2 linked regions of the Pararhizobium sp. A13 genome follow. The protein of the gene in region 2 interacts with the protein of the main gene of each other region in a pairwise test. Links are inferred from orthologs where the notes say so. Each region holds a gene or a part of one and is shown on either strand. Other genes may lie near its edges.

Region 1 (9,332 bases), 2.1 Mb from region 2 along the record:
GATCGCCTGAATGGTCATATGTTCCGGATTGCCGGTGCCGATACCCACGATCAGAACGTTTTTCATGCCCAAGCCCTTGTCACGCCGCGTCCGTCTTTGGCCGATTGACCGAACTGAGGCAAGGCTGCGCAAGCGCCTTACCACCTGAACTGAGCTTAAGTATCCGATTAAACACAATAAATATTTTCGAGAAACACAGCGCAAAATGTGGCAATATCCAGCAAGTTCCATTAAGAACGCGAAAAATTCATATATTTAGCGCAAAAAAGCCGGAAAAGACCGCGCAAAAGCATGTTCCTGACGCGACCGACCCACGGGTCATGCGACTTTAATTGTGGCACACTGGTGCATTCCATTGAGGCGGCAGCCGTCTCGCGAGGACCTCTACAGTGAAACATTCGAAAAGTACCCAGAGCATTACCGATCCTATTCAGGCCTTGCGCGACTGCAAGATGGCCTTCGTCGGCGTGTTCATTGCGAGCGCTCTTGTCAATATTCTTTACCTGACGGGCTCCTTCTTCATGCTGGAGGTCTATGATCGGGTACTACCCAGCCGAAGCATCCCGACCCTTGTCGCGCTCTGCTTGCTGGCCCTGTTGCTCTATGCTTTCCAGGGCGCCTTCGAAATGGTGCGCGGCCGCATGTTCGTGCGCATTGCCGGCGCGCTCGATGAAGCCATGAGTGGCCGCATCTATCGCGCCGTGGTCCAGGCTCCGTTGAAATTGCGCACACAGGGCGACGGCCTGCAGGCATTGCGTGATTTCGACCAGATCCGCTCCTTCCTGTCGGGATCAGGCCCGGCAGCTTTCCTCGATCTGCCCTGGTTGCCGCTTTATATCGCCATCTGCTTCATGTTCCATTACTGGATCGGTATCGTCGCGGTCGGCGGCTCGATCATCCTGATCACGCTCACGTTCTTGACCAATCGCGGCACCCAGGCGCCCTCCAAAAGAGCATCGGAGGCCGGCAACCAGCGCAACGCCTTCGCTCAGTCCTCGCAGCGCAACGCCGAAGTCATGCAGGCCATGGGCATGCTCGGCCGCATGTCGCAGCTCTGGGACGTGCGAAACAGCAACTACCGGGAACAGAACCGCGAGACGTCCGACGTCGGCAATGGCTATGGCGCGCTCTCCAAGGTGTCCCGCATGGCGCTGCAATCCGCAGTTCTCGCCACCGGCGCCGTTCTGGTCATCGAGGGCTCGGCTTCTCCGGGCATCATCATCGCAGGTTCAATCCTGACGGCACGCGCCCTCGCCCCGGTCGAACTGGCGATCGGCAACTGGCGCAGCTTCGTTTCCGCCATGCAAAGCCGGCAAAGGCTGAAGGATCTGCTGACCGCTCTGCCGGAGCGCGACGCCCCGCTGGAACTGCCCGTGCCGAAGGAAAAGCTGAGCGCCGAAAATCTTGCCGGCGGCCCGCCAGGGGCGCAGCGCCTGACCTTCGCCGAAGTCAATTTCGTGGTGAAGGCCGGCAGCGCGCTCGGCGTCATCGGCCCAAGTGCTTCGGGCAAGTCATCGCTCGCGCGCGCTCTGATCGGCATCTGGCCATCCTATCGCGGCTCTGTCCGGCTTGACGGTGCTGCGCTCGACCAGTGGGATACTGACAGGCTCGGCCGGTATGTCGGCTATCTGCCGCAGGATGTCGAACTGTTCGCCGGCACCGTGGCGCAGAACATTGCGCGTTTTGCAGACGACGCGTCAGCCGGGGCAGTCGTTTCCGCGGCCCGGGCCGCGCGCGTCCACGATCTCATCCTGAAACTGCCGAACGGCTACGAAACCGAGATCGGCGAAAGTGGCGCAGCGCTTTCGGCCGGCCAGCGCCAGCGTATCGCACTGGCACGCGCGCTCTACGGCGACCCCTTCCTGGTGGTTCTCGACGAGCCCAACTCCAACCTCGACGCCGAGGGCGAACAGGCACTCACCGACGCGATTATGAGCGCGCGCGCCCGCGGCGGGATCGTCGTCGTCGTCGCCCACCGGCCGAGCGCGCTTGCAGCCGCCGATATGGTGTTGATGATGAACGAAGGACGGATGCAGGCCTTCGGGCCGAGAGACGAAGTGCTTGCGCAGATCCTGCGCAAACAAAACCGCCCGCCGCAAATTGCCGGCTCCACCTCACTGAAAATCGTGGGTGAAGAACAGGAGTCCGCGTCGTGACCGATATCTCCATGGAAACAAAACCGGTGAACTCCCGCCGCTCGCTTGCCCGGCACATGACCGCCGTCTCGATCCTTGCCCTCGCCCTCGTCGTCGGCGTTGGCGGCTGGGCGGCAACGACCGAACTGTCGAGCGCGATCGTCGCTTCCGGCACCGTCGTGGTCGAGAACAACGTCAAGAAAATCCAGCACCTGACCGGCGGCATCGTCGGCGAGGTATTGGTGAAGGAAGGCGATAGCGTCAAGGCCGGGCAGACCCTGATCAAGCTCGATGGCACGACCGTTCGCGCCAACCTGTCGATCGTGCAGAACACCCTGGCGCAGCTTTATGCCCGCCGCGCCCGCCTGCTGGCCGAACAGACCGGCGCCGACGAATTCACCATCCCGGAAGACCTGAACGCGCTCACATCAGGCTCAAGCACACCTGCCGCCCTTCTCGAAGAAAGTGAACGCAAGCTCTTCATCAGCCGCAAGAACGCGCTTGTCGGCATGAAAAGCCAGCTCGCATCGCGCAAGGGCCAGCTGGCCGACGAAACCAAGGGCCTGACGGTTCAGCTGGCTGCCATCGAGGATGCGCTGAAGCTGATCGAGGAGGAACTGTCGGGTCTCGACAAGCTCTATGGCCAGGGCCTGGTTTCCATGCAGCGGCTGACCGAGCTCAAGCGTAACCGCGCCCAGCTGGAAGGCGACCGCGGTGCGCGCATCGCCTCCCGGGCGCAGGCCGCCGGCAAATCCAGCGAGATCGACCTGCAGATCCTGCAGCTCGACGAAGACCGCCACACCGAGAACGCCAAGGAACTGACCGACGTCGAGGGTAAGATCGCCGAATACGAAGACCGCCGCATCGCCGCCATCGATCAGTTGAAGCGCCTCGATATCGCCTCGCCGCTGGACGGACGGATCTACCAGCTCGCCGTGCATTCGGTGAACGGCGTCATCAATCCCGGTGAGGTGCTGATGCTCGTCGTCCCTGGCGCAGACGGCCTGACGGTCGAGGCCAAGATCGCCACGCACGACATCGACCAGATACGCTTGGGACAGCCGGTTGAAATCCGCTTCAGTGCCTTCAACCAGCGCACCACACCGATCGTAGAGGCGGAAGTCGTGACCATCGCGCCGGACATTGTCACCGACCAGCGCACCGGCGCCACATATTACCCGCTGCGCATCAAGCCCAAGCCGGAAAGCCTCGCTCAACTGAAGGGATTGTCGCTCTATCCGGGCATGCCCTCGGAGGTCTTCATCAAGATCGCCGACCGCACCGTGATATCCTACCTCGCAAAACCACTGACCGAACAACTACAGCATACATTCCGCGAGGATTGAGCTGCCCTGCAACACGCGCGGCGCCACGTCGCGCGTGTTGCAGGAAAACGCTGATTGGAAACATTCCTTGCTGCCCTGCAAAAATGGCGTGGCCGCGCGCCACCCGGCAGGTGTAAGACCGTTCTGATGACTTCGAAGCGAACCGGCTACATCTTCGTCCTGCTTGCGATCTCGATTTTCTCGATCCAGGACGCGATTTCCAAGCATTTGGGCGGCCTCTATCCACCCGTCCTGATCACGATGATCCGCTACTGGGCCTTCGCGGCCTTTGCCATCGCGTTGGCATCACGAACGCAGGGCGGTCTTTCGGCGGCGGCAAAAACGAAGCGGCCGGTCCTGCAGATCTTGCGTGGCGTCCTGCTTGCCTTCCAGATCGTCGTCGTCATTTTTTCGTTTTCCACGGTCGGCCTTGCACATTCGCAGGCAATCTTCTCCTCGGGACCCCTGTTTGTAGCACTTCTCTCCATGCCGCTTCTAGGTGAGCGCGTCGGCTGGCGGCGGTGGACGGCCATCATCATCGGATTGCTCGGCGTTCTCCTCATCCTGAACCCGGGCGGCGGCAGCTTCGACCTCAAGCTTCTGATCCCGATCTCGTCATCGCTGATCTTCGCGATCTACGTGATCTCGACGCGGCTGGTCAGCCGCGTCGATACTGCCATGACGAGCTTTTTCTACACGGGTGTCGCCGGTGCCGTGGCGATCACGGCCGTCGGCCCTTTCTACTGGACGGCGCTTGCACCACAGGACTGGGTCTGGATGCTGCTGCTCTGCATCACCGGAACGACCAGCCACTTTTTCCTGATCAAGGCCTATGAACTGCTCGACGCCGCCGAGGTCCAGCCGCTCACCTATTTGCAACTCGTCTTCGCCTCGATCATCGGCGTCGTCATATTCGGCGAAACGATCGGGCTCAATGTGATTGCCGGATCGGCTATCGTCGTCTGCGCGGGGATTTTTACCGTCTGGCGCGAAAGCGTTGTCGCCCGGCGGAAAGCCAAACCACCGGAGCCGCCGTCCTCTCAGACGCTGACCTGAGCCTGCACTTCGGGATTGGCCGGCAGAGCCCAGTCGATGGGCTCGCGCCCATTCGTAGCGAGGAAATCGTTGGCCTTGGAAAAGGGTTTGCTGCCGAAGAACCCGTTATGGGCCGACAGCGGCGATGGGTGCGGCGAGCGGAGCACGAGATGGCGCGACCGATCGACGAAGGCGGCCTTCTTCTGTGCATAGGATCCCCACAGGATGAAGACGACCGGATGCTCCTGCTCGTTGATCGCGCGGATGATCGCATCGGTGAACCGTTCCCAGCCCTTGCCCTGATGGGACGCCGCGATCGCGCGCTCGACCGTCAATACGCTGTTGAGCAACAGCACCCCCTGGCGCGCCCAGCCTTCGAGAAAACCGTGGCGGGCGGGCGGAATGCCGAGGTCGCTCTGCAGTTCCTTGTAGATATTCACCAGCGACGGCGGCAACCGCACGCCGGGTTTGACGCTGAAGGACAACCCATGCGCCTGCCCCTCCCCGTGATAGGGATCCTGCCCGAGAATGACGACCCGCACCGTCTCGAGCGGCGTAAGGTCCAAGGCTCGGAAATACTCCGGTCCCTTGGGGAAAATCTGTTTGCCGTCACGTTTTTCCTGAAGGAGGAACGCCTTCAGCTCGGCCATGTAGGGGCTGGAGAATTCCGGCACCAGGACCGCTTTCCAGCTTTTCTCGAGCGTCACATTCGATTCCATCGCGTTTTCCGGCCTCTCCATTCCCGTCCGTCGGACGCGCCGAATTTAACGCCGGAATGATCCATGGCAAGCATGAACGTCGAGAAGCGGCGAATGAGTTTCAATATATTTGCTGAAATATAATGCTAGCCAATCGCGCTACACCGTTATATCTACAGGAATATCTCGAACCGATGGGGAAACGCATGCATACTGAACGTCGAAGCCTGCTGAAATTTGTTGCAGCCACCGTCGCCGCTCTCTGGATCAGCGGAATGCCGCTGCTGCAACCGGCGGCCGCGGCCGAAAAAGTTACCGTCTTTGCTGCCGCCAGCCTGAAGAACGCTCTCGATGCCGTCAACGGCGAGTGGCAGAAGGAAGCCGGCAGGGAAACGACCGTCTCCTATGCGGCGAGCTCGGCGCTCGCCAAGCAGATCGAGGCCGGCGCGCCGGCCGATGTCTTCATCTCCGCCGATCTGGCCTGGATGGACTACGTCGCCGAAAAGAAACTGATCAAGGACGACACGCGCGCCAACCTGCTCGGCAACCGCATCGTTCTGGTGACCGGCAGCCAAGACGCCGCTCCCGTTGATATCAAGCAGGACTTCGACCTGAAGGGCCTGCTTGGCGAGGAGAAACTTGCTATGGGCGCCGTCGATTCCGTTCCTGCCGGCAAGTACGGCAAGGCCGCGCTCGAAAAGCTCGGCGTCTGGTCGTCCGTTGAAAAGAATGTGGCCGGTGCCGAAAACGTCCGGGCAGCGCTTCTCTTGGTTTCCAAGGGCGAAGCACCCTATGGCATCGTCTACAAGACGGATGCCGCCGCCGACAAAGGCGTGAAGATTGCCGGCACTTTCCCCGAAGACAGCCATCCGCCGATCGTCTACCCGATTGCCATCACAGCCGAGAGCAAGAACCCGGACGCCGCTGCTTATGTCGATTTCATCAAATCGGCCAAAGCTGCAGCTCTCTTCGAAGCGCAGGGCTTTACCATCCTGAAATAAGGATAGAACGCGCTCTATCCGCCAAGGGATAGAGCGCCTATCGTCTGCCGGCAAGGACGGGAGCACGGCATTTGGACTGGCTGGTTTTGAGCGACGCGGAGTGGACGGCGATCCGCCTCAGTCTGCGCGTCTCGTTTGTCGCCATGTTCGCCAGCCTGCCCTTGGCGATCGGCATTGCCATGATCCTGGCGCGGGGTCGCTTCTGGGGGAAATCCATCCTCAATGGCATCGTTCACCTTCCCCTGGTCCTGCCACCGGTCGTGACCGGTTTTCTTCTGCTCGTCCTGTTCGGAAAACGTGGGCCGATCGGTGCGTTTCTCGCCGAATACACAGGCCTTGTCTTTTCCTTCCGCTGGACGGGGGCGGCGCTTGCCTGCGCCATCATGGCCTTCCCGCTGATGGTGCGCAGCATCCGGCTGTCGATCGAGGCGGTCGACCGCAGACTTGAGCAGGCGGCCGCAACGCTGGGAGCCGGCCCTGCCTGGGTTTTCCTGACGGTCACGCTACCCCTCGTCCTGCCCGGCATCATCGCCGGCATGATCCTCGCTTTTGCCAAGGCGATGGGGGAGTTCGGCGCGACGATCACCTTTGTTTCCAATATCCCCGGCGAAACCCAGACGCTTTCCTCGGCGATCTATACCTTTACGCAGGTCCCCGGCGGCGACGCCGGCGCGTTTCGCCTGACCATCTTTTCCATCGTCATATCCATGGCGGCGCTGATGGTCTCGGAAGTCCTGGCAAACCTCGCGGCGAAGAAGGTGGACGTCGCATGAGCCTTGAGGTCGACATTCGCCATCGCCTTGGCGCGTTCTCCATCGAGGCCGCGTTCTCCGCGGATAGGGGCGTGACAGCGCTCTTCGGTCGCTCCGGATCGGGCAAGACCTCGCTGATCAACGCCATTGCCGGCTTGCTGCATCCCGATCGCGGGTGGCTCGCGTTCAACGGCGACGTTCTGGTCGATAGCGAGACCCGTGTTTTTGTGCCGCCGCACAGGCGGCGCTTCGGCTATGTCTTTCAGGAAGCACGGCTTTTCCCGCATTTGAGCGTGCGACACAATCTCGGCTATGGACGCTGGTTCGCACGGAGCGGTCATGAGGGACCGAATTTCGATCGCATCGTCGATCTGCTCGGTGTCGGCCCACTTCTGGACAGAGCACCGGCAAATCTATCGGGCGGCGAAAAACAGCGCATCGCCATCGGCCGGGCGCTGCTCTCCAACCCGCGCCTGCTTTTGATGGACGAACCACTGGCCGCACTCGACGACGAGCGGAAGGCGGAAATCCTGCCTTATCTGGAACGGCTGCGGGACGAAACGGAAATTCCGATCATCTATGTCAGCCACTCGGTCGCCGAAGTCGCGCGGTTGGCCAACAGGGTGATCGTGCTCGAAAGCGGCCGGATCAGCGCGTCCGGGGAGGCCGCAACGATCCTGAGCACACCCTCATCAGCGGTCAGCCGCCGCGAAGCGGGGGTGCTGGTCGAAGGTATTGTCGACCAAACGGACGCCGAGCATCAAATCACGGTCATTCGCGCAGGCGGCGTGCAGATCCGGGTGCCGCATCTGGATGCACCGCCGAAAAAGGCTGTCCGGCTGCAGATCGCAGCCCGCGACGTCATGCTGGCCACCAGCCGGCCCGAGGGCCTGAGCGCGCTCAACATCCTGCCGGGCACAATCGTGGGGATCGGCGAAGCGGGACAGGGCATGGTGGATGTGCGTCTGGATTGCGGCGGCGTGACGATCGTTTCCCGGGTAACCACGCTGTCACGCGACCTGCTCGGCCTGCAGGTTGGCAAGCCGGTTCATGCCGTCATCAAGAGTGTTGCGCTGGATCTGTGACCGGTGCGTCAGCCGGCATCGCATGGGGATTGCGGTTACTCTCCAGCCATGTCAATTCTGCCGAAAGCGCCGCCTCGGCCTTTTCCTCCATCGCCCGGAAAGTGTGGATCAATTCTTCGCCGAAAGGCGTGACGACCGCGCCGCCGCCCTGCTTTCCGCCGCGCTGCGACAAGACCGCATCCTGTTTGAACATGCCGTTGAGGGCGCTCACCAGCAACCAGGCCCGCCGATAGGACATGTCCATCGCCCTGCCCGCCGCGGAAATCGAGCCGGTCTCGCGAATGTGTTCCAGCAACGCAATCTTGCCCCGGCCCAGTCGCTCAGCATGAGGAAAATCGATCCTCAGAACGGGTTTGAGACCGGTGTTTTCTTTTGGTGTCATGCGATTGCTGCGTGCCTTCTCTGGATCAGCAGAGACTATAGCGCTCGTCTGCAGATGTATAGCAGCAGCGCGCCCTGCAAGGACGGCAGGTCGCGCGGGACTACAGGCTCATGCCGCCGTCGATGACGTGCACCTGGCCCGTCGTGTAGTTGGAAACATCGCTGCCGAGATAGACGGCAAGCGCTGCGATTTCCTCCGGCTGACCGATGCGGCCCATCGGCTGGCGGGCGATGAAGGCGGCGCGTGCTTCCTCGTAGTTCCCTTGCGCCTTCATGCGATCCTCGAGTGAGGGCGATTGCACCGTGCCGGGCGCGATCGCGTTGCAGCGTATGCCCTGTTTGATATAGTCGAGGGCGATCGACTTGGTGAGGCCGATCACCGCCGCCTTGCTGGCCGAATAGGTGAAGCGGTTCGGCACGCCCATGGGGACGCCGGCCACCGACGACATGTTGATGATCGAACCGCCACCGTTTTCGATCATGCCCGGCAGGAAGGCGCGGATGAGCCGGAACATCGACTTGACGTTGAGATCGAAGGCGAAATCATAGTCCCGCTCGCTGGCCTCGAGGATCGTACCGGCGTGGACGACACCGGCGCAGTTGAACAGGACGTCTATGGTTCCGGTCTCCGCCGCAAAGGCAGAGATCGCATCCGCATTCATGACATCGAGTTTCGCGACGTTCATGCCAAGGGCGGAAAGCTCGGCCAGTTTTTCCTCGTTGATGTCGGTCGCCGTGACGATCGCGCCTTCCCGCTGGAATGCATCGGCCGCTGCGCGGCCGATGCCTTGCGCTGCCGCCGTGATCACGGCGCGTTTGCCGGCCAGAAGTCCACCCATGTCATTCCTCCCTGTCGCGGCTATGGTCCGCATCCGTTTGCCGACAAAAAACATCGCGGGGTCCCCGCTTGTCAAGGGTAG
Region 2 (9,420 bases):
CCCGCGCCGGCATCAACGATCTCGTGGCTGTGGAAGGTATTTCCGAAGCGGTGGCGCGGCTCGTCTATGACCACTTCCATGAGGATGGGGCGAAATAGCGTCTCTGGGACGCGGCTCAGGTCGGGTCGATCAGCGCAGTTATTCGCATCAGGACACCCCATCGCGCCGGAGGTGTCCTGCGCTCAATCCGGTTCACCGCCCGTTCAGATGAATTCCGCCACAATTGCGGATGATCTATCAAAGAACGGTTGACGCGGCTGTCACAAAGCCGTTCATCTGTCGCCCAAGAACTCGCAGAGAACCCGAATCCATGTCCTCCACGCCGACCACCTACAGCATCCCCAATCTCCTGACCTATGGACGCATTCTGGCTGTTCCGCTGATCGTTCTGTGCTTTTTCATCGAAGGCAAACTGCAGAGTTCCGACTTTGCCCGCTGGGCGGCGCTTGGCATTTTCGTCGTCGCGTCGATCACCGATTTTCTCGACGGTTATTTGGCGCGGATCTGGAACCAGACCTCAAATATCGGCCGCATGCTGGATCCGATCGCCGACAAGCTTCTCATTTCGACGGCGCTGCTGCTGATGGCGGCGGACACCGAAAAAACCATCGCCGGCTGGTCGCTCTGGGCCGCGATCATTATCCTGTGCCGTGAAATCCTGGTGTCTGGTCTGCGAGAATACCTGGCCGCACTCAAAGTCAGCGTGCCGGTCACGCGCATCGCCAAGTGGAAAACCACCGTACAGATGTTCGCCATTGCCTTCCTGCTTGCAGGCCCGGCGGGCGACAAGGTGCTTCCCTATACGACGGAGATGGGCATCGGCCTGCTCTGGGTCGCAGCGATTCTTACCATCTATACCGGCTATGACTATTTCCGCGCCGGCCTCAAGCATATGGTCGACTGATGGCAAGCGTTGATCTCGTCTATTTCGCCTGGGTGCGTGAGCGGATCGGCAAAGCCGAGGAGACGCTGGAGCTTCCCGAAAGCGTCGTCACGGCCGGCGACCTGCTGGCACACTTGAAGACGCTGGGCGAGGAATACGAGACGGCGCTGGAGCACGAGAATGTCATCCGCGTCGCCATCAACCAGGAACATGTCGACCATAACGAGCCGATCGCCGGCGCGCGGGAAATCGCGCTGTTTCCGCCGATGACCGGAGGCTGAGGCCGTGCGCGGCGTGCCTGTCACCGTCCGCGTCCAGCGGCAGGATTTCGACCTTGCCGCCGAGGTCCGGGCGCTTTCGCAAGGCCGCCGCGATATCGGCGCCATCGTCACCTTCTCCGGCCTCTGCCGTGACGACGCCGGCACGCTCAGCGCCCTTGAACTGGAGCACTATCCGGGCATGGCGGAAGCGCAGATCACCCGCATCTGCACGGAAGCGGTCAGCCGGTTCGGGCTGCAAGCCGTCAGCGCCATCCACCGCTACGGAAAGATCCTGCCCGGCGAAAACATCGTGCTCGTCGTCACCGCCTCGCCGCACCGGCAGGCGGCTTTCGACGGCGCCAATTTCATCATGGATTATCTGAAGACGTCCGCGCCCTTCTGGAAGAAGGAGCACGCAGGCGATGGCATTGAGCGCGGCTGGGTCAGCGCCAAGGACGAGGACGACAGCGCACGGGACCGCTGGTCGAAGGACTGACTACGGCTGGAACTGCTCCTTTCTCGTCAGCACCAGAAGCAGCACCAGAAACGAGAAGATCGCAAAATCCCGCCAGAGCATCGGGCCGTAGGCGCTCCACAGCGTTTCGCTCAGGCCCATCGCGGCGGCGCCGGCCGCCGCCAATAGCGGCGCCGTCTGGCCGCCGATCGCGGCGATGAACAGCACCTTGACGCCGAAAACCAGGCCCGCGCCAAAATCCATGTTGCCATAATAGGACGTGGCGAGAATGCCGGCGATCGCCGCCAGCAGCGCCGACAATCCGTAGGCAGCGACGAAGATACGCTTCCCATCGACGCCGCAGAGTGCCGCTGCGCCTGCATCGTCGGACACCGCCCGCCAGGAGCGGCCCCAGGCGGACCGTGCCAGAAACGCATGCCCCGCCCCGACCATGGCCAGCATCAGCGCCGTGTTCAGCAGCTGGATCATCGTCAGGGTCACCGGGAATTGCGGATCGGCCCACAGCGTGAGCGGCGTGTTGAGAAACGGCGGCAGCCACAGGCTGCGCGTCTCCGCCGCGATCCGCGACAGCTCCATCAGCACCAAAGCCACGCCCAGAGAGGCAACGACCACGGTGTTGGCCGACGTCATCGCCAGCCCGCGCATGACCGAGCGGCCGACGACGAAGCCTGCGCCCAAGGCATAGACCAGCGCCGCGATCGCGCCAATCGCAAGCGCAGCCGGAAGGACCAGCCAGAGACGGTTCCAGGCGAAATCGGAAAACAACAGGAAGATCTGGCCGGCAAAGCCGAACAGCGCGCCATAGGTCAGATCGGCCCTTTTGGTGACCGAGAAGGAGATCGAATAGCCGAAGGCAAGCAGCGCATAGAGGGCGGCGATCGGCAGGGCACTGGCAAGCTGCTGCAGAAAATAGGCCATGGGAAATCCGGTTGATGACAACATCAGTGGAAATCATTATAACTAGTAAAATCCGTTTTACCAGTTAGGATGTTGCGTGACGTTTACCTGGACCCCGCATCGTTTTTCCGGCGGCGCACTTGCTTTCGATGTCGCCAATTCGGTCGTGCTGCGCTTCGATGCCGAGCGCCGCATCGACCGCTATGCCGACCCCGTGGCTCTTGACGGCTTTGCCACGGCCGCGACGCGTTTCTGCGCCGACAAGGACCTGTTCGGGCCGTTGCAGCCGGTCGCGCCGGAAAACCGGCCGGCGTTTCTCAATCTCAGGGAAGCAACTGACCGGCATTTTCGCGCCGAAGCGCTGGGGCATTCCTCCTCCGGGCACCTGGCCGATCTGCTCGACGCGGCATCCACCCTCATCCGGCGCCATCCGATCAAGGCAGCCCGCACCCCGCTCGACGCCGCCGCGGCGCGCTCGGCGCTGATGCTTGCCACCTTCGCAGAGCCGCAGCGCCTGAAAATCTGCCCCAATTGCCAATGGCTGTTCCTCGACCGCAGCCGCAACCGCAGCCGCACCTGGTGCGACATGACCGTTTGCGGCAACCGCGTGAAGGCGAGCCGGCACTATCAGCGCCAGAAGAAGGAGTTGACCCCATGAGCCTGCAGGCCGACACAGTCCACGACAGTGGCCCTCTCACCCCCCTCTGCCCTGCCGGGCATCTCGCCCTCAAGGGGGGAGATTGCCGCGCGGCCGGCCTCTCGCTCCCGATCTCCCCCCTTGAGGGGGAGATGTCACGAAGTGACAGAGGGGGGTATTCTCAAAGCGCGCGAGTACTGCGGCACACTAAGCGCCTGACGCTTGCCGCTCTTCTTCTGGCTGGCGCGGCTGCCCTTGCCGGCTGCCAGCGCGAGACAGGGCCAGATCCGCTCGAACTCACCGGCAAGATGTTCATCTTCAACTACCGCCTCGCCTACGCCACCTACATGATCACGCTGACCAAGACGGAACCCGTTCCGGAGGGGAGTACGGTTGTAGCTACATTCGAAAACCCTGCCGGTGGCGCGCCGCTGACGCTCGACCGCAAGCTCTTTGCCAAGCTCGACAAGGTGGTTCTTGAAAGCCCGGATGTGACCTGCGTGAAAAAGCAGCGGCCCTATGCCGTGACCATCGAGGTCAAGGGGCCGGACGGCACCATTCTGCAAACATTGAAGACGGAAGTGATTTCGAACCTCGATCAGGACATACTGCCCGCCAAGGCGCTGGTCGTCGGCCCCGCCTATGACAAGAACCCGGAGGTTTTCAAGGACGGCAAGACGCCTGAACACTTCGAAACGGCGAAGTGCCGATCATAGGCTGGCCGGCCCACGACCCCAAAATAAAAAAGCCGGAGCGTTGCCGCCCCGACTTTAAATGAGTCTTTTCAAATCGTTCGGGCCGAGACCCTCAGAGATTGAATCAGCCGACGATTTCGGTGTCGGAGAACCAGTACTTGATTTCCTCAGCAGCAGTTTCCGGAGCGTCCGAGCCATGAACCGAGTTCTCGCCGATCGACAAAGCGTGGACCTTGCGGATGGTGCCCTCGTCGGCATTGGCCGGGTTGGTGGCGCCCATGATTTCGCGGTTCTTGAGGATGGCGTTCTCGCCTTCGAGAACCTGAACGATGGTTGGGCCGGAGGTCATGGTTTCAACCAGTTCGCCGAAGAAGGGGCGTTCCTTGTGAACGGCGTAGAAGCCTTCGGCTTCGCGCTTGCTCATCCACACGCGCTTGGAGGCGACGATACGCAGGCCTGCGTCTTCAAACATCTTGGTGATGGCGCCCGTCAGGTTGCGCTTGGTGGCGTCCGGCTTGATCATCGAAAAGGTGCGTTCAATCGCCATTGTCTCAATTCCCTTGGTTTTCCGTGAGTCGGCGGTTCAATAACCGCCAATCCCGCGCAAAACAAGGGGGAGCGGCGAAGTTTCATGGCCCTGTCACGAGCGCCCGAGACCGTCATGGAGATCAAGACAGCACACGAACCAGCCATTGTCGGGTCGACATCGAACGCGGAAACGGTGAACAGTCAAATCAGTAAATTTCATGGGTCGCATCACCCACCACAATGCCGTTCTGGATTAAGCTCCCGGCACCTTGAAGGAGACCGCAATGCTCGATCACTACCGTATGTTCGCCAAATACAACCGGTGGGCAAACCGCCTGCTCTACCAGGCGGCGGGCGCGCTGACGGATGCGCAATACCGCGAGGACAAGGGCGCCTTCTTCGGTTCGCTGCACAGGACGCTCAACCACGTCCTCGCCGCCGACCGCATCTGGATGAAGCGCTTCACCGGCACGGGCGAAGCGCCGACCTCCCTCGACGCCATCCTGTTCGACGATCTCGGCTCCCTGTCAGCAGCCCGCGCGGTGGAAGACGAGCGCATCGTCGCCTGGATCAATGGCCTTGCTGAAGCAGACCTCACCAGCCGCTTCACCTACACGCCGATCACCATCCCCGAGCCGGTCACTCAGCGCCTCGCGCCGGTGCTCGCCCATTTCTTCAACCACCAGACCCACCATCGCGGCCATTGCCACATGACGCTGACCGCACTGGGGCAGCCGAGCCTTGTGCTGGATCTGGTTTATTTTCTGAGAACACCGGAGGGGGAAGACTACGCAAAGTGAGGCTGTCGCACGCAACCGTCACGCGCCAGCCACCGGAAATGCCCACTTGGGCTGCTTCCCATCCTATCGCCAGGCCCCGTTTGTTCGGCATTGTGAAATACCCTATTCTGCTGTCGGGGAGAAGGCGACATGAAAACACCGATGCTCGGATTTGCGGCCTGTTTGATGCTTCATTCTGCTGCGCAGGCCCAGTTCATGGATGCGGATGATCTGCACACCTTCTGCCAGCAGAAGCACCCGGTCGCCTTCGGCTATATCGCCGGCGTGCTCGACCGCTGGTCGCGCGACCTCCATCACGCGGAAATGTCCGATGTGGTCGACGCCGAAAACAACCGGCCGAAAAGCAAGGTCCCCGTCACCGAAAAGATCCGCGCCAATGTCTGCGACCCCGATACGATCACGCTTGAAGAGCAGGTGAAGATCGTCTGCGCCTTTGTCGCCGCCAATCCGAAAGAACGCGGCCGCAGCGCCGACATGCTGGTGCAACTCGCCATGCAGGCGAAATGGCCCTGTACCCTGCGGTAGCCCCGGATGCCGGCATCAGTTGGCTCGTTCACGTCTGCTTTGACGGTCTTTTAATCTCAACGTGTTATGAGCGTGCGGTGCAACCGGCACAAACGACGGTGAGGATTGAGGAAATGGCGGACAAATCCCGGCAGGACGGCCATCTTGCGCAAAATGCCGCCGTGCTGCTGAAGGTCGCGCAGACCATGTCGAAGCTCGGCGTTGCCCCGTTTCCGCGCAATTACGAGCTGTTTTTCGAAGCCCTGTCCGGCCAGAATCAAGCGCTCACACGGGATGTCGCTGCACTTGGTTCTCACCCGTCCCAGAGCCGGATCGAAGAGATCGGCGTCAAATATCACCTCCCCGGCTTTGCCGCGGTCGCCACGGATACGATCCGCGCCGACACCGCCCGGGCCATTTCGGCCCTCAATCACGGGCTGAAAAACAGCATCGCCAAGAAGGAAGCCTTTGCCGCGCTGCTGCGCCATTTCATCGGCCGCCTCGAAACCGATCCCGTCGCCGGAATGTCGGATTTCGCCAATGACGCCGGCAGATTGCGCGATGCCGTCACCACCTTCGAGCGGGAGGAGCGGGCTTTCGCCATCTCGATGGGCGAAACGGTCGCCCAACTCGGCGGCATCGGCAGCGATATCGAGGCCATGCGCAAGGCTTCGACCCGCGACCCGGTGACCGGCCTTGCCAACAGGGTCGCCTTTTCCGCCAAGCTCGCGGCGTTGTATGACGACGGCAACGCCAGCGGCCCCGCGGCTCTGGCGCTGGTGACTGTCGAGGGGCTGCGCGACCTCGGTGAGAGCCACGGTGCGGCCACTGCCGAGAAGGCCTTGAAGAAACTGGCGCCGGTGTTCCGCAAATCGGTCAAGAAGAACGACTTTGTCGCCCGCATCGGCGCGGACGAATTCGCCTTCGTGTTCCATGACGTCAGCGCCGACAATGCCGAGGCGATCGCGCAGCGCATCCGCGCCTCCGTCGAGGTCGTGCAGATCGCGCTGCCGAACCGCACGTTCACGTCGGAAACGCTGTCCCTCTCCACCGGCATCGCCATGGCGTTGACCGCATCCAGCGGCGCTGATCTGTTCACCCAGGCCGAGCTTGCGCTTGGCGCCGTGCGTGCCTGTGGCAAGCCCGGCGTTCTCGTCTTTTCGGCCGCGATCGGCGGCCGCGGGAAGAAAACCTACTCGCCGCACGCCGCTTGAGCCTATTGCGCTGCGGCGAACTCTTGCCTTCGGCCAAGACTTCGGCCAAAACGCCGCCATGATTACGATCAACGACCTCTCCGCCCGCATCGCCGGGCGTCTCCTCATCGATCATACGAGCGTGGCGCTTCCGGCGGGCACGAAGGCTGGCCTCGTCGGCAAGAATGGCGCCGGCAAGTCGACGCTGTTTCGGATCATCACCGGCGACATGGAAAGCGAGAGCGGCTTCGTTTCGATACCGAAGAACACCCGCATCGGCCAGGTGGCGCAGGAAGCGCCGGGCACCGAAGAGCCGCTGATCGAGATCGTGCTCAAGGCCGACAAGGAACGCGAGGCGCTGCTCACGGAGGCCGAAACCGCGTCCGATCCGCACCGGATCGCCGAAATCCACACGCGCCTGACGGACATCGATTCCCATTCGGCCGAGGCACGGGCCGCCAGCATCCTGTCCGGCCTCGGTTTCGACGCGGAAGCACAGTTGCGGCCGGCATCGAGCTTTTCCGGCGGCTGGCGCATGCGCGTCGCGCTCGCGGCAGTCCTGTTCTCCGAGCCCGACCTGCTGCTCCTCGACGAGCCGACCAACTATCTCGATCTCGAGGGCACGCTCTGGCTCGAGGATTATGTCCGCCGCTATCCGCACACGGTCATCATCATCAGCCATGACCGTGACATGCTGAACATGGCGGTCAATTCGATCGTCCATCTCGATCAGAAGAAACTGACCTTCTATCGCGGCACCTACGATCAGTTCGAGCGCCAGCGCGCCGAAGCGATCGAACTGCAGACCAAGGCAAAGGCCAAGAACGACGCGGCGCGCAAACATCTGCAGTCCTTCATCGATCGCTTCAAGGCCAAGGCCTCGAAGGCCCGCCAGGCGCAGAGCCGCGTCAAGGCGCTGGAACGCATGGGCACGGTTTCGGCCGTCATCGAGGACCACGTCCAGCCGATCCGCTTTCCCAAGCCCGAGAAGCAGCCGGCCTCGCCGATCGTCGCGATCACCGGCGGCGCCGTCGGCTATACGCCGGGCAAACCGATCCTCAAGGGCCTCAACCTGCGCATCGACAATGACGACCGCATCGCACTGCTCGGCTCGAACGGCAACGGCAAGTCGACCTTCGCGAAATTCATCTCCGGCCGGCTTTCCGCCGAAAGCGGCGATATCCGCGTGGCACCCAATCTGAAGATCGGCTTCTTCGCCCAGCATCAACTCGACGACCTCAGGCCGGCCGAGACGGCCGTCCAGCACGTTCGGCCGCTGATGCTGGACGCGCCCGAAGCCAAGGTGCGCGCCCGCGTCGCCCAGATGGGGCTTGCGACCGAAAAGATGGAAACCGCCGCCAAGGATCTTTCCGGCGGCGAGAAGGCCCGCCTTCTGATGGGCCTTGCCGCCTTCGAGGCGCCGAACCTGCTCATCCTCGACGAGCCGACCAACCATCTCGACATCGACAGCCGCAACGCGCTGATCGAGGCTCTGAACGAGTATGAGGGCGCGGTCATCCTGATCTCGCACGATCGCCACCTGATCGAGGCGACCGTTGACCGCCTCTGGCTGGTCAAGGACGGCACCGTCACCAATTACGATGGCGACCTCGAGGACTACCGCAACACCATCGTCCAGAGTTCGCGCGGCAAGGGGAACAAGGACAAGGGCAACGGCTCAGATGACAACCGCTCCAAGGCAGAGCAGCGCAAGGCCAATGCCGACAAACGGGCAGCCTTCGCGCCGCTCAAGAAAAAGATCAACGATATCGAATCCTTCACCGGCAAACTGCACAAACAGATTCACGCCCTCGACAAGGAACTTGAAGACCAGGAGATCTACGAAAAATTCCCTGCCAAGGCTGCGGCCAAGGTGAAGGAGCGCGCCGAGATCATGGCCAAGCTCGCCAAGGCGGAAGAACAATGGATGGACCTGTCGACCGAGTACGAAGAGGCGATGGCGGGGTGATCCCGCCGTCTCTCATTCGGGAAACGCGCCCATCCACAAGCAAAGCCTAAACTTTTAACAGAGCGTTTAAAGTCTCGTTTAAAATCGGGCCTTATATTCGCTCTTCATGAAACACGAAACCCAAAATGCCTTCCGGTTCCGGCGCGTCAAATGGGGAAATCCCCGGCACGCGATGAACGCGTTGCGCAACAAGGAGCCGGTTTTCGTAGATGACGCTCCGGCGTCCGGCCGGCTGTTCTGGGTGCTCGTCGTGCTGCTGGTGATCAGCGTCTTTGCCAGCGTCCTGATCATCGGCGGACAGCACAATCTGTTCCCCTGGGCCTGATACCCGCTGTCGTTATCCAAGCTCGAACGTGGTGATGCCGTAGATCTGTCCGAGCGGCAGGTCCGGCACTGGGCCGCGATACATCCGCGCCGTCTCGAACACCGGTTTCAGATTGTAGCGATCGCACAGCGCTCGTGCAGCGGCGTTCGGCTCGGGGATATCGAGATAGATCTGGCCACCGCCGACGCTCGTCACCAGTTTACGGAAGATGAGGTCCGCGCCGGTTTCCGCGTCGGCAAACAGCGGCCCGATCT

The links.
Region 1: the proteins of ndk (region 2) and ung interact in binary tests that used the Escherichia coli proteins (3 or more experiments, as listed by UniProt). The link is inferred for Pararhizobium sp. A13 from one-to-one orthologs.

What each region holds. Positions count from the first base shown.
Region 1 is NZ_CP149510.1:425,665-434,996, forward strand. The notes cover bases 3,358-6,214. They hold ung (uracil-DNA glycosylase), read right to left. Parts: upstream 5,215-6,214; coding sequence 4,501-5,214; downstream 3,358-4,500. Other genes in these bases: WI754_RS02095 (HlyD family type I secretion periplasmic adaptor subunit), read left to right, coding at 3,358-3,481; WI754_RS02100 (DMT family transporter), read left to right, coding at 3,608-4,516; modA (molybdate ABC transporter substrate-binding protein), read left to right, coding at 5,400-6,194. In the rest of the region: cobF (precorrin-6A synthase (deacetylating)), read right to left, coding at 1-66; WI754_RS02090 (type I secretion system permease/ATPase), read left to right, coding at 453-2,156; more of WI754_RS02095, read left to right, coding at 2,168-3,357; modB (molybdate ABC transporter permease subunit), read left to right, coding at 6,266-6,967; modC (molybdenum ABC transporter ATP-binding protein), read left to right, coding at 6,964-8,031; WI754_RS02125 (winged helix-turn-helix domain-containing protein), read right to left, coding at 8,006-8,413; WI754_RS02130 (SDR family oxidoreductase), read right to left, coding at 8,514-9,251. UniProt on the Escherichia coli protein: Excises uracil residues from the DNA which can arise as a result of misincorporation of dUMP residues by DNA polymerase or due to deamination of cytosine.
Region 2 is NZ_CP149510.1:2,553,380-2,562,799, reverse strand. Bases 2,684-5,628 are described here. They hold ndk (nucleoside-diphosphate kinase), read right to left. Parts: upstream 4,395-5,628; coding sequence 3,972-4,394; downstream 2,684-3,971. Other genes in these bases: WI754_RS12540 (Rap1a/Tai family immunity protein), read left to right, coding at 5,305-5,628; WI754_RS12545 (DinB family protein), read left to right, coding at 4,660-5,175; WI754_RS12555 (hypothetical protein), read left to right, coding at 3,305-3,868; WI754_RS12560 (CGNR zinc finger domain-containing protein), read left to right, coding at 2,684-3,173. Outside these bases: excinuclease ABC subunit UvrC, read left to right, coding at 1-98; pgsA (CDP-diacylglycerol--glycerol-3-phosphate 3-phosphatidyltransferase), read left to right, coding at 311-904; moaD (molybdopterin converting factor subunit 1), read left to right, coding at 904-1,164; WI754_RS12570 (molybdenum cofactor biosynthesis protein MoaE), read left to right, coding at 1,169-1,639; WI754_RS12565 (branched-chain amino acid ABC transporter permease), read right to left, coding at 1,640-2,536; more of WI754_RS12560, read left to right, coding at 2,613-2,683; more of WI754_RS12540, read left to right, coding at 5,629-5,700; WI754_RS12535 (GGDEF domain-containing protein), read left to right, coding at 5,814-6,893; WI754_RS12530 (ABC-F family ATP-binding cassette domain-containing protein), read left to right, coding at 6,952-8,841; WI754_RS12525 (hypothetical protein), read left to right, coding at 9,014-9,166; WI754_RS12520 (GNAT family N-acetyltransferase), read right to left, coding at 9,179-9,420. UniProt on the Escherichia coli protein: Major role in the synthesis of nucleoside triphosphates other than ATP. The ATP gamma phosphate is transferred to the NDP beta phosphate via a ping-pong mechanism, using a phosphorylated active-site intermediate.